3 linked regions of the Desulfurobacterium sp. TC5-1 genome follow. The protein of the gene in region 1 interacts with the protein of each later gene in a pairwise test. Links are inferred from orthologs where the notes say so. Each region holds a gene or a part of one and is shown in the gene's direction. Other genes may lie near its edges. The genes, in order: dnaN, dnaE and rpe.

The links.
Region 2: the proteins of dnaN (region 1) and dnaE interact in binary tests that used the Escherichia coli proteins (3 or more experiments, as listed by UniProt). The link is inferred for Desulfurobacterium sp. TC5-1 from one-to-one orthologs.
Region 3: the proteins of dnaN (region 1) and rpe interact in binary tests that used the Escherichia coli proteins (3 or more experiments, as listed by UniProt). The link is inferred for Desulfurobacterium sp. TC5-1 from one-to-one orthologs.

Annotation. Positions count from the first base shown.
Region 1 is NZ_ATXC01000001.1:1,392,657-1,396,416, forward strand. The notes cover bases 193-3,163. They hold dnaN (DNA polymerase III subunit beta), read left to right. Parts: upstream 193-1,114; coding sequence 1,115-2,212; downstream 2,213-3,163. Other genes in these bases: dnaA (chromosomal replication initiator protein DnaA), read left to right, coding at 193-852; pgsA (CDP-diacylglycerol--glycerol-3-phosphate 3-phosphatidyltransferase), read left to right, coding at 2,215-2,733; plsY (glycerol-3-phosphate 1-O-acyltransferase PlsY), read left to right, coding at 2,726-3,163. In the rest of the region: more of dnaA, read left to right, coding at 1-192; more of plsY, read left to right, coding at 3,164-3,322; H153_RS0107335 (polyprenyl synthetase family protein), read left to right, coding at 3,312-3,760. UniProt on the Escherichia coli protein: Confers DNA tethering and processivity to DNA polymerases and other proteins. Acts as a clamp, forming a ring around DNA (a reaction catalyzed by the clamp-loading complex) which diffuses in an ATP-independent manner freely and bidirectionally along dsDNA.
Region 2 is NZ_ATXC01000002.1:36,453-41,228, forward strand. The notes cover bases 790-4,776. They hold dnaE (DNA polymerase III subunit alpha), read left to right. Parts: upstream 790-1,138; coding sequence 1,139-4,576; downstream 4,577-4,776. Other genes in these bases: H153_RS0107790 (hypothetical protein), read left to right, coding at 790-1,001; H153_RS0107800 (acetyl-CoA carboxylase carboxyltransferase subunit alpha), read left to right, coding at 4,587-4,776. Also shown: phosphate ABC transporter ATP-binding protein PstB, read left to right, coding at 1-596; more of H153_RS0107790, read left to right, coding at 702-789. UniProt on the Escherichia coli protein: DNA polymerase III is a complex, multichain enzyme responsible for most of the replicative synthesis in bacteria. This DNA polymerase also exhibits 3' to 5' exonuclease activity. The alpha chain is the DNA polymerase catalytic subunit.
Region 3 is NZ_ATXC01000001.1:917,810-921,437, forward strand. The notes cover bases 301-3,139. They hold rpe (ribulose-phosphate 3-epimerase), read left to right. Parts: upstream 301-1,314; coding sequence 1,315-1,965; downstream 1,966-3,139. Other genes in these bases: H153_RS0104695 (hypothetical protein), read left to right, coding at 301-493; H153_RS0104700 (hypothetical protein), read left to right, coding at 554-844; H153_RS0104715 (ribose-phosphate pyrophosphokinase), read left to right, coding at 1,978-2,931; glyA (serine hydroxymethyltransferase), read right to left, coding at 2,982-3,139. In the rest of the region: more of H153_RS0104695, read left to right, coding at 197-300; more of glyA, read right to left, coding at 3,140-3,628. UniProt on the Escherichia coli protein: Catalyzes the reversible epimerization of D-ribulose 5-phosphate to D-xylulose 5-phosphate.

The DNA of each region.
Region 1 (3,760 bases):
ACGGTTGTTTACGTTACTACGGAAAGCTTCATGAACGACCTCATAGATTCGCTGAGAAACGACAGAATGACAGAATTCAGAGAAAAGTACAGAACCGTTGATGTTCTTCTCATTGACGACATCCAGTTCATAAGCGGTAAAGACAGGACTCAGATTGAGTTTTTCCATACATTCAACGCGCTTCACGGCTCAGGAAAACAAGTTGTTCTGACAAGCGATAGACCACCAAGAGAAATCCCGATGCTTACAGAAAGACTTAGAAGCCGTTTCGAATGGGGATTGATCGCTGATATACAGCCACCAGACTTTGAAACGAGAATAGCAATCCTGAGGCGTAAAGCGGAAGATGAGGGAATCGAAGTTTCAGATTCAGTCCTCAAGCTCATAGCAAGCAGAATAAAATCAAACATCAGACAGCTGGAAGGGGCATTACTGAAACTTAAAGCTAAAGCTCAACTCGAAGGAAAGCCTCTTGACGAAGAATTGGTGAAAAGTGCACTAAGAATAGAACCCGGAATAGCTCAACCACCGTCAAACGAGTCTGAACACCTACCTGTTGATGAGATTAAAAAAGTCGTATCTCAGGTTATGGGTGTAACCATTGAAGAACTTGACGGAAGCTCAAGAAAAAAACACATAGCATTAGCAAGGCAAGTTGCCATGTACCTGTGTAAGAAATTTGGGAACTATTCATTTCCAAAGATTGCATCAGCTTTTAACAGAAGTGACCACACAACTGCCATGCACGCGTTTAACAGGATAAAAGAGCTAAGAGAAAAAGACACAGAAATTAATCAAATTATTACAGAGATCGAGAGTACGCTAACGCGCTTGATAGATACATCGGTGTAAGTTATCCACAGTAACTGTGGATAACTCTTGTGGATAACTGTTGTGGACAACTCTAAACTTGTGGATAAACTAAAAAGCGTTCCACTTATCCACAGAAATTTATTCAAACTGTGGATAAGTTAAAACTTATCCACATAGTTATCCACATAGTTATTCACACACTGTTGCAGGAATTTTATACAATATAAAGGGCTAAACAGTTTTTGCATAAATTATGTGCACTATATGACTATGATGAGTCCAAAAGGGAGGAAACTCCAAAATGAAGATTAAAATAAATAAGGAAGTATTAAAAGAGGCTGTGAAAAAAGTTGCGCCAGCAGCCGACAGAAAGGGCAACATTCCGATTCTTTCGAACATACTTCTTGTTGCCAGTGACAACACACTTTCTCTTTACGCAACGGATCTTGATATAGGTATAGCGACAATTGTTAACTGTGAAGTAATAGAAGAAGGTAATACTACGGTAAATGCTCAGAAACTGATGAAGCTTGTTTCAAGCCTTTCCGTTGAAGAGGTAGAGTGTGAAGTGGAAGGAAACATGTTTACAGTAAGAACAATGGGATCAAGATTTTCACTTGCCACCCTGCCGCCTGATGAGTTTCCGCAGATAAAGATAAAAGGTGAAAACGAAGTTTCATTGCCTTCGGAAGAAATTGATAAGGCTATCAGAAAGGTCGCATATGCGGCGAGCAGAGATGAGGTAAGGTACAACCTTATGGGAGTCTATCTAAATTCCAACGGTGAGAGAATAGATGCGGTTGCTACTGATGGTCATAGATTGGCCCTCTATGTTATGGATGCTTCTGTTGCAGAATTTGGTGTTATCATTCCAAAGAGAACACTTGGGGAATTAAAGAGACTTTTAAAGGGAAGTGGTGAGGTTAAGATTTCAACCGAAGGTAATCAAATATTTTTTGAAATAGATGATACTTACCTTTTCAGCTCTGTTATTGAAGGAGAGTATCCAGACTACATGGCTGTTATTCCAGAAGACAATCCGCTTAAGGCTGTGGTTAATAAGGATGAATTTTTAACGGCACTCAAAGAGGTTTCAGTCATATACGAGAGGGATGATACTCAACCTGTTATTATGATCTTTAATCCGGACAGAGTAAAACTTGTTGCAAGGCGTTTTGATTCTATAGATGCCAGTGAGGAAGCTGAGGTTGAAGTTCCCTGTGAGTACAACGGTGAGGAGTTCGAAATAGCTTTCAACGTTAAACATATGGTAGAGGCTGTTGGAAGTTTCGATAGTGATACTATCACCATTTCAATGGATGGTCCTATGACTCAGGTTTTACTTGAAAGCAGTGAAGAGCCTCAGATAAAATGTGTAATAATGCCTATGAAGATTTAAAGATGAGTAGCATTCCTAATACGCTTACCTTTTTGAGAATACTCTTTATTCCGTTTATAGTTTTCTTTATTGTTGACGGAATGTATATGGTCTCTTTTGTTCTTTTTATAATTTCCTCCCTTACAGATTTTTTAGATGGCTATCTTGCAAGGCGCATGGCAAGCGTTACGAACTTTGGAAAGCTTTTAGATCCTGTTGCGGATAAAATTCTTACATCGTCTGTTTTGATTGCTTTGACCTACAAGCATCTGTGTGATCCATTTTCCGTTACAGCGATAGTTGCAAGGGAAGAAGCAGTTACGGGATTAAGGGCAATTGCGGCTTCAAAGGGAAAGGTTCTTCCTGCTGGAAGTTTTGGGAAGTTGAAAACCGTGTTTATAATGGTTTCTATTCTGCTTCTCCTTTCTGGTTTTAAGCGTTACGGAGAAATTCTTTTAATGGTTTCAGCTTTTGTTGCTATTTACTCTGGTGCAATCTACTTCTATAACTTTTTTAGATTAAGTGGAGAAGAAAATGGATAGTGCTACGTTAAAGGTTTTGATAGTTGTTCTTTCGTTTCTTTCAGGTTCCATCCCTTTTGGCTACATAATAGGGAAACTAAAAGGTGTTGACGTTAGAAAGTACGGAAGTGGAAATATTGGTGCTACAAATGTTTCAAGAGTTTTAGGAAAAAAAGTTGGCCTTTTAGTTCTGATACTTGATGCACTGAAAGGTGCTATTCCCGTTCTGGTTGTAAAATCTGTCGGACTGCCGCTTCACTATCAGCTTATGGCAGCTCTTTTTGCCGTTTTAGGTCATTGCTTTTCACCGTTTTTAAGGTTTAGAGGAGGAAAAGGAGTCGCAACAGGTATAGGTGCATTTCTGGTTATTTCACCGATAAATGCTCTTCTTGCGGTGTGCGTTTTTATTTTCATTTTTACCATTACAAGGTATGTTTCACTTAGTTCAATAACGGCAGTTGCAACGTACATTGTGGCTTTTAAATTTCTTGTTTCTCCCTGTCCTGACCATTTCTTTTTTGTAGCCGTTGCAGGTTTTGTAATAATAGCTAAACACTACGCTAATATCGTGAGACTCATTAAAGGCGAGGAAAAGAAGTATGGATCTTAAGATGTATCTTAAAGAGAGAAAAGCTTTCATAGATGAAATTTTGACAGATTATCTTCCTGAGGAGCCGCCGTTTGGTAAGAGGCTTTACGAGGCGGTAAAGTATTCTCTTACTGTTGGTGGAAAGAGGTTAAGACCAATACTTTGTATGGCCGGTTGTGAGATTGTCGGAGGAGATATAGAAAAGGCTGTTCCTGTTGCTGTGGCGCTTGAGATGATTCACACCTATTCTCTCGTCCATGATGACCTTCCTGCCATGGATAACGATACGTTAAGGCGGGGACATCCAACAACCTGGAAAAAGTTTGATGAAGCTACGGCAATTTTAGCAGGAGATGCTCTTTTGAACAGGGCTTTTGAGGTTTTAGCCGATTGTTCTCTTAATTCGGAATTAAAGTTAAAGGTTATCTCTGAAATTGGAAAGGCTGCCGGCATGCTTGG
Region 2 (4,776 bases), on another replicon or contig:
ATGACCTTTATCCCGGAAACAGATACGAGGGTGAAATTATCTTCGATGGAACAAACATCTTAGACAAGAACATAGATCTTATCAGGTTGAGAAGTCGCATCGGTATGGTTTTTCAAAAACCCACCGCATTTCCAATGAGCATATTTGATAACGTAGCCTACGGCCTGAAGTTGAAAGGAATAAAAAATAAAACTGAACTTGCCGATAGGGTGGAAAAGGCGTTGAAGGACGCTGCTTTGTGGGAAGAGGTAAAGGATAGATTGAACCAACCTGCATCTGGACTTTCTGGTGGTCAGCAGCAGAGATTATGCATAGCAAGAGCAATAGCCGTTGAACCGGAAGTCCTCCTCTTTGACGAACCAACATCGGCACTTGACCCAATCTCCACGATGAAAATAGAAGAGCTTATTACCTCCTTAAGAGGAAAATTAACCATCCTAATTGTAACCCACAACATGCAGCAGGCTGCAAGGGTTTCTGATTACACGGCATTTATGTACATGGGAGAACTTATTGAATTCAATAGAACGGATCAGATATTCGTTAAACCACACGAAAAACTTACTGAAGACTACATCACAGGCCGTTTTGGATAATAAAAAGGGGCATTTCGCCCCTTTTAAGATTTTGATAAAACTTGCACTTTTAGAAAACAATAAATATATTTACCTCCGTGGTGCAGATTTTTTACGGAGGCTCCAATGAGAGCTGAAAAGTTTTTCTATTCACTCCACTTAATAACAGCCATTACCATCCCTATTTTTGTCCTTGTCCACCTTCTTGTTATGCACACACCATTTACCTTCGTATATGCTTTATATCCATCATGTCCGTACGCATTTTGTCTCTTTGTAACGGCCATGGTTTATCACGGCATGTACGGCATAAGAGGTTGGTTCGTTGAAAAGATGGGACATATAAAAGCAGCTGATATTGCATTCATCACTGCGGGCATCTTTTTATGCATTCTCCTTAACGGATCAATTTTAGGGTATTGGTAAACTATTTCATCCGCAAGCCCCCCTTACCCAAACCTTTCAGACGAACCAGAATTTTTTTGTCAACTTAAATTTAATGCCTACCTGAGGGGAAAGTTATAATTTAAGTGGAAGATAGAAAAAGCGGAGGAGACATTTAAATGGTAGGCAAAGGCGATTTCGTTCATCTTCACCTTCACTCTCAGTACTCGATTCTTGACGGTGCCATAAAGATAAAAGAGATGGTTAAAAAGGCCAAAGAACTTGGCATGCCCGCTGTTGCCGTTACAGATCATGGCAACATGTTCGCGTCCCTTGAACTTTACAATACATGTAAAGAAGAAGGCATAAAACCGATAATCGGACAGGAATTTTACATAGCAAAAGGCTCCCGATTTGACAGAAAAGAAGCGGGAGAGAAAGGAAGTTACCACCTTGTGCTTCTTGCCAAAAACGAAACCGGCTTAAAAAACCTCATGAAGTTAAGCTCCATTGCCTTTATAGAGGGATTTTATTACAAGCCCCGCATAGACAAAGAAGTTCTTGAAAAGTACAGCGAAGGACTTATAGCAATGTCTGCCTGCATCCAGGGAGAAATACCCCTCCTTTACCTCAAGGGACAGTACGAAGAAGCCGAAAAGGCGGCAAAGTGGTACAAAGACCTATTCGGTGAAGACTTCTACCTCGAGCTTCAAGACCACGGAATGAGAGAACAGAAAAAAGCCAACAGAGGCCTCATAGATATAGCGAAAAAGTTAGACATAGAACTCGTGGCGACAAACGATGCCCACTACCTTAACAAAGAGGACTGGGAAGCCCACGATATTCTTCTTTGTATTCAAACAGGAAAAAAACTCAACGACGAAAAAAGAATGCGCTTTCCGACAAAAGAGTTTTACTTTAAAAACGGCGAAGAAATGTTCAGACTGTTCAAAGAAGTTCCCGAAGCCATAACAAACACGCTCAAGATAGCGGAAAAGATAAACGTTGAAATAAAAAATGACGGCTATCATCTGCCAAAATACAAAGTTCCGGAAGGATACACTTACTCAAGTTACCTAAAAGAGCTTGCAGAAAAAGGTCTTGAAAGAAGATTCAAAGAACTCGGAATAAAAGACGGAGAAACCAAAAGACAGTATAGAGAAAGGCTCTACTACGAACTTAAAATCATAGATAACATGGGATTTCCGGGATACTTTCTTATTGTCTGGGATTTTATCAACTGGGCAAAGAAAAACGGCATACCTGTAGGACCGGGAAGAGGTTCGGCAGCAGGCTCACTTGTTGCCTATGCTATAGGCATAACGGACATAAACCCTTTAAGGTTTAACCTTCTGTTTGAAAGATTCCTCAACCCGGAAAGGGTAACAATGCCCGATATAGACGTCGACATCTGTCAGGACGGAAGAGACAGAGTTATCCAGTACGTAAGGGAAAAATATGGAAACGACAAAGTTTGCCAGATTATCACCTTTGGAACACTGAAACCAAAAGGCGTAATAAGAGACGTGGGAAGAGTTCTTGACATTCCTTACGGAGAAGTTGACAGAATAGCAAAACTTATTCCCGATGACGCCAAAACAATTGAAGACGCAATAGAGAAAGCACCAGAACTGAAAGAACTTATAGAGAGTAACGAACTTTATAAAAAGATGGCGAAAATCGCCTCAAAACTTCAGGGATTAACAAGGCAAACCGGCGTACACGCTGCCGGTGTCGTTATTACACCAGAAACACTGACAAACTTCATTCCTTTAGCAAGGAGTAAAGATGGAGACATAACCACCCAGTACGAAATGGGACAGGTTGAAAAGTTAGGTCTCCTTAAAATGGACTTTTTAGGACTAAAAACCCTTACCATCATTGATAAAACCATAAAACTTGTTGAAAAGACAAGAAACGAAAAGGTTGACCTGAAAACACTTCCCCTTGATGATGAAAAGACCTACAAACTGCTTCAGGAAGGAAACACCGTAGGCGTATTCCAGCTTGAATCACCGGGTATGAGAAACCTGATGAAACGACTAAAACCAGAATCTATAGAAGACATCGTCGCTCTCGTTGCCCTTTACCGTCCAGGACCTCTCAACTCAGGAATGGCTGAAAGTTATATAAAAAGAAAACACGGTCAGGAACCAGTCGATTACATCTTCCCGGAACTTGAACCTTACCTAAAAGAGACATACGGTCTCTTCATCTATCAGGAACAGATAATGCAGATAGCAAACGTTCTTGCCGGTTACTCACTTGGAGAAGCTGATCTCTTGCGCCGTGCAATGGGTAAAAAGAAGAAAGAGATAATGGAAGAGCAACGTTCCATATTTGTAAAACGTGCCGTTGAAAAAGGTTATCCAAAAGACAAAGTAGAAAAGCTGTTTGACGATATTGCAAAGTTTGCAGAATACGGATTTAACAAATCTCACTCCGCCGCTTACGGATATCTTGCCTACGTTACTGCATACCTAAAAGCCCATTACCCTCAGGAACTCATGGCAACAATGATGTCCATAGACTATGACAACGCCGATGAGATAGTTAAACTCATAAAAGATTGCAGGGAAAACAATATTGAAATACTGCCACCTGACGTAAACAAGAGCGGCGCCAAGTTTACAATTGAGAATGGTGCAATACGGTTTGGACTGGCAGGGATAAAAGGCGTTGGTGAAAAAGCTGCAGAAGCCATAGTAGAGGCAAGAGAAAGAGAAGGAGAGTTCACAGACCTTTACGACTTCTGCGAAAAAGTGGACATGAGACAGGTAAACCGAAAAGTTCTTGAAGCACTTATAAAAGCGGGGGCTTTTGATTCTACAGGATATAACAGAGCAACCCTCCTTGCAACACTTGAAAAGGCAATGGCAGCAGCTCAGAGCATTCAGAAAACTAAAAACAAAGGCCTAATGAGTCTGTTTGGAGACGAATCTTCAGTTATACAGAAAGAGTATGTTGAAACAGACGAGTGGCCTGAAAGGATAAAGTTAGAGTACGAAAGGGCAGCTATAGGATTCTACTTATCCGGGCATCCTCTATTAGAGTATCAAGCACTTGTTCCCTTGCGCCTTGATACATCTTCTCATAAGAGCGAGTGGAAAGACGGACAGGAGGTTACCATAGCTGGTGCCATAACCTCCGTTAAAACTAAAAGAACCCAAAGAGGAGAAATGTGGGCAAACATTGAAATAACAGACCTCGAAGGTGTTCTCAATGTCCTTGTATTCCCAAACGTTTTCAAAGAATCGGCAGAACTTCTAACAGAAGGTAACGTTGTCATAGTGAAAGGAACTGTAAGAGAAGAAGAGGGAAGCATATCCATAATAGCCAGAGAAATTGGACGCTTTGAAAAGAAACTTTCTGATGTTATAAACAGAATTGTCCTTAAAATTGATGATACAATCTTTTCCGAAGAATTTTTAGAACGGTTAAGAGAATTCTTAGAAACAAACAGTTCTCCTGATGGAAAACCGGTAGTAATTGAACTTGAAACAAACGGATACATAATACAGTTGCAAACACATCCAGACTTTGCAATACCGGTTGATGCGGCTATTTTAAGAAGCCTTAAAAAGATGATAGGTGAAGAGAGGATAAAAATCCTTTGAGAGGGACAAAATGGCAGTTTTGTTAGAATTTGAAAAGAAGGTAGAAAGACTGAGAAGAAAAATAGAAGAGTTGAAAGAAAAAGGGAAACACGACCCGCAGGTGATTAGAGAGATAGAAGAGAAATTTCAAAAAAAGATTGAAGAGTTTTACTCCAACCTTACGCCGTGGGACAAGGTGCTTCTGGCAAGGCATCCTGACC
Region 3 (3,628 bases), 470 kb from region 1 along the record:
TAATTTGTAACTAAAATTCCTTCAAACCTTGGCTCACGTTGATAAAGTAGCTCTATTAATTTCCCCTGAGGCAGAGTTCAACAGAATTGTTATATAAAGCTCCAGGAACATGAATTGGATATATTTAAGAACTGGGGAATGTGGAAACATAACAGGCTTTATGAAAAAGGAGATCTTATAGAGGAGATACCGCTCAATGAGGACATACAGAGAGAGAGTAGAGAAATACGAAGACTTCTTGAAAGGCTGGGTAGAGGAAGTTGAGCCTGAAAACCGGCTTAGTGTTTTAGCAGATCTTGAGGATTTTTGGTATTTTAGAGTAAAACTTGACGGAGAAGAAGTAAGGGCCATTGACAAAAAATACTTACCTAAGATTTATGCCCGCATAGCAGAAAAGCAGCCTGAACTGCTTGACTATTTTTTGGACCTAATGAAACGCCTCGGCATTGACCTTACTATTTTTCAAGAATTTCCCGTTCAATCGCCACAGTAAACAGCATCTACTCCCGGCCAAGCCCAATTTCAAAGGGAATAAAAGAAGCCGGGAGCGTATATGGATATCCTGCCTATCTCTCCGGAAGTAGAAATAACCAAAGAATACATGGATCCTGTAATCGCCGTAACGTTTGAAAACGGCGTTGAACAGGTTCGCCAGCGCTGGAGCAGACCGAAAATCCTATTCAGGCTCAGCTTCTCCGCCCTATCTCAGGAGGAAAAAGAACAGCTTGAAGAATTTTTCTCCTCCCACAGATGTTCCGTCCCTTTCATATTCCAATACGAAAGCAACAGGGCACTTCACTTTATTGTTGGCGCAGCTATTGGCATATGTTTCACTTTTATTTAGCCATCAATGGACATCTTCATGACACTTCTTGGCTGCTTAACTATTTTGATTGCAAAGTGAAATATCACGTGATATATCACGTTTTTGGACACCATTCACGGAAAAACGGAACACCCTTTTTTATAAAACTCTAATATTTATTGAAAGACTTTGGATTTTGGAAGAGTGATATGTAATTACATGTAATGATACGTTGTTCCATTTCTTTTTGTTTTTGTATATTCTAAATAAAAAATGGCTCCCCGGGCCGGCCTCGAACCAGCGACCTGGTGGTTAACAGCCACCCGCTCTACCCGCTGAGCTACCGGGGAACCTTGACGGTGAATAATATAGGCATTTCCTTCTCCGGTGTCAATAATCAACACCGACATTTTTACAAATTTTTAGACGAAGACTGTCATACTACTGAAACATTATCTATAATTCAGGTATCTGACTCTCTGATGTAGAATAGTTATTGGAGGTTTTAAATGGCTCTACTTGCCCCTTCCATCCTCTCGGCAGATTTTGCAAACCTGGAAAGAGACATTAAAAAGGCTGTGCAGGCAGGCGCAGACGTCATTCATGTTGATGTGATGGACGGCCGTTTTGTTCCAAACATCACCATAGGCCCCTGCGTTGTAGAATCCATAAGAAAAGTCACTGATAAGCCCCTTGACGTTCATCTTATGATAGTAGAGCCCGAAAAGTACGTGAAAGCCTTCGCCGATGCCGGCGCTGACTGGATATCTGTTCACTTTGAAGCTTCGATTCACCTCCATAGAACTGTATCAATGATAAAAGAATTGGATAAAAAAGCAGGCGTTGTTATAAATCCTGCAACTCCGGTGGAATTTCTAACAGACATCCTGCCCTTTGTTGATTTTGTTCTCGTAATGTCTGTAAACCCGGGATTTGGCGGTCAAAAGTTCATTCCACAAACACTTGAAAAGGTTAAAAAGCTAAAAAAGTGGAAAGAGGAAAAAGACTTAAAATTTCTAATAGAGATAGACGGCGGCGTAAAGCTTGATAACGTTTCCGAAATAATCGCCGCCGGCGTTGAAGTTGCAGTTGCAGGTTCAGCCGTGTTTAAAGGTAATATAGAAGAAAATGTAAAGAAATTTAAACAATTAATCGGATAGATGGAGGTATCAATGAATCAGGTAAAACTGATTACAGGAAACGCAAACCCAGAACTTGCAAAAGCCGTTGCAGGACACCTTGGAATTCCTCTTGCCAATGTCACCGTAGGAAGGTTCAGCGACGGCGAAATTCAGGTTGTACTTAACGAGAGCGTCAGAGACGACGATGTTTTTATCATCCAACCTCTGTGCAGTCCTTCCAATGATTACATAATGGAACTACTTCTGCTTGCAGACGCGCTCAAGAGGGCCTCTGCAGGAAGAATAACAGCCGTAATTCCTTATTTTGCTTACGGAAGACAGGATAGAAAAGTTAATCCAAGAGATCCTATCTCCGCACGTTTACTTGCAGATATTATTAGTGTTGCCGGCGTTAACCACATAGTTGTCGTTGACCTTCACGCAAAGCAGGTAGAAGGCTTTTTTGACCTGCCTGTTGATCACCTCGAAGCAAGACCGGTTCTTGCAGACTACTTCTTAAGACTTGGCTTTGATGAAGAAGATACGGTTGTCGTGTCACCTGACATTGGTGGCGTTGCCAGGGCGAGAAACTTTGCAAAGGTATTTAACGCACCGATTGCAATAATAGACAAAAGAAGACCCAAACCAAACGTTGCAGAGGTTATGAACATCATAGGTGAAGTTGAAGGAAAGAAGGCAATCATCATCGATGACATCATAGATACTGCCGGAACAATCGTCAACGCCGCAAAGGCAATAAAAGAAAGGGGCGCTACTGAAGTTTACGCAACATGTACACATCCCGTATTTTCAGGACCTGCCGTTGAAAGGCTGTCAAAAGCTGTTAAAGAAGGTGTCCTGAAAGAGGTTGTTGTTACAGACACCATTCCTCTTGGCGATAAAGCATTTGAAGGTGCAAAGGTTCTCTCTATATCAGGCATGCTTGCAGAAGCAATAAGAAGAATTCACTTTGGTGAATCAGTCAGCAAAATGTTCAACTTCTAACAAAAAAGGCGGGCTTAAAAGCCCGCCCTCCACAAATAAAAATCAAATTCTTACTGATAGAGTGATGCCATTTCAGGGTAGAGCGGGTGCTTCCCGCAAATTTCAATAACTTCTTCTCTAACCTTTGCTATCACAGCATCGTCATTGATGTTCTTAAGAACAGTTGCAATTAGCTGAGCAATTCTCCTTGCTTCCTGTTCTTTAATACCTCTTGTCGTTACGGCAGGAGTACCTATCCTTATACCACTTGTAACAAATGGACTTCTTGTATCAAAAGGAATTGTATTTTTGTTAACCGTAATGTTAGCCTTTCCAAGAGCAGCTTCTGCCTCTTTTCCTGTAATACCTTTATCTGTAAGGTCAACAAGCATAAGATGGTTATCTGTTCCGCCGGATACGATTCTGAACCCTTCCTTCTGAAGTTCCTCAGCTATAGCTTTTGCGTTAAGAACAACCTGTTCCTGATAAGCCTTAAATTCCGGTGTCATCGCTTCTTTGAAAGCAACGGCCTTAGCAGCTATGACGTGCATGAGAGGACCACCCTGAAGTCCCGGGAACACAGCCTTGTCTATCTCCTTACCAAACTCTGCCTTACACATTGTAACGCCACCGCGGGGTCCTCTGAGTGTCTTGTGTGTTGTCGTTGTAACGAAGTGGCAGGCTTCCATCGGTGAAGGATGAAGTCCGGTAACGACAA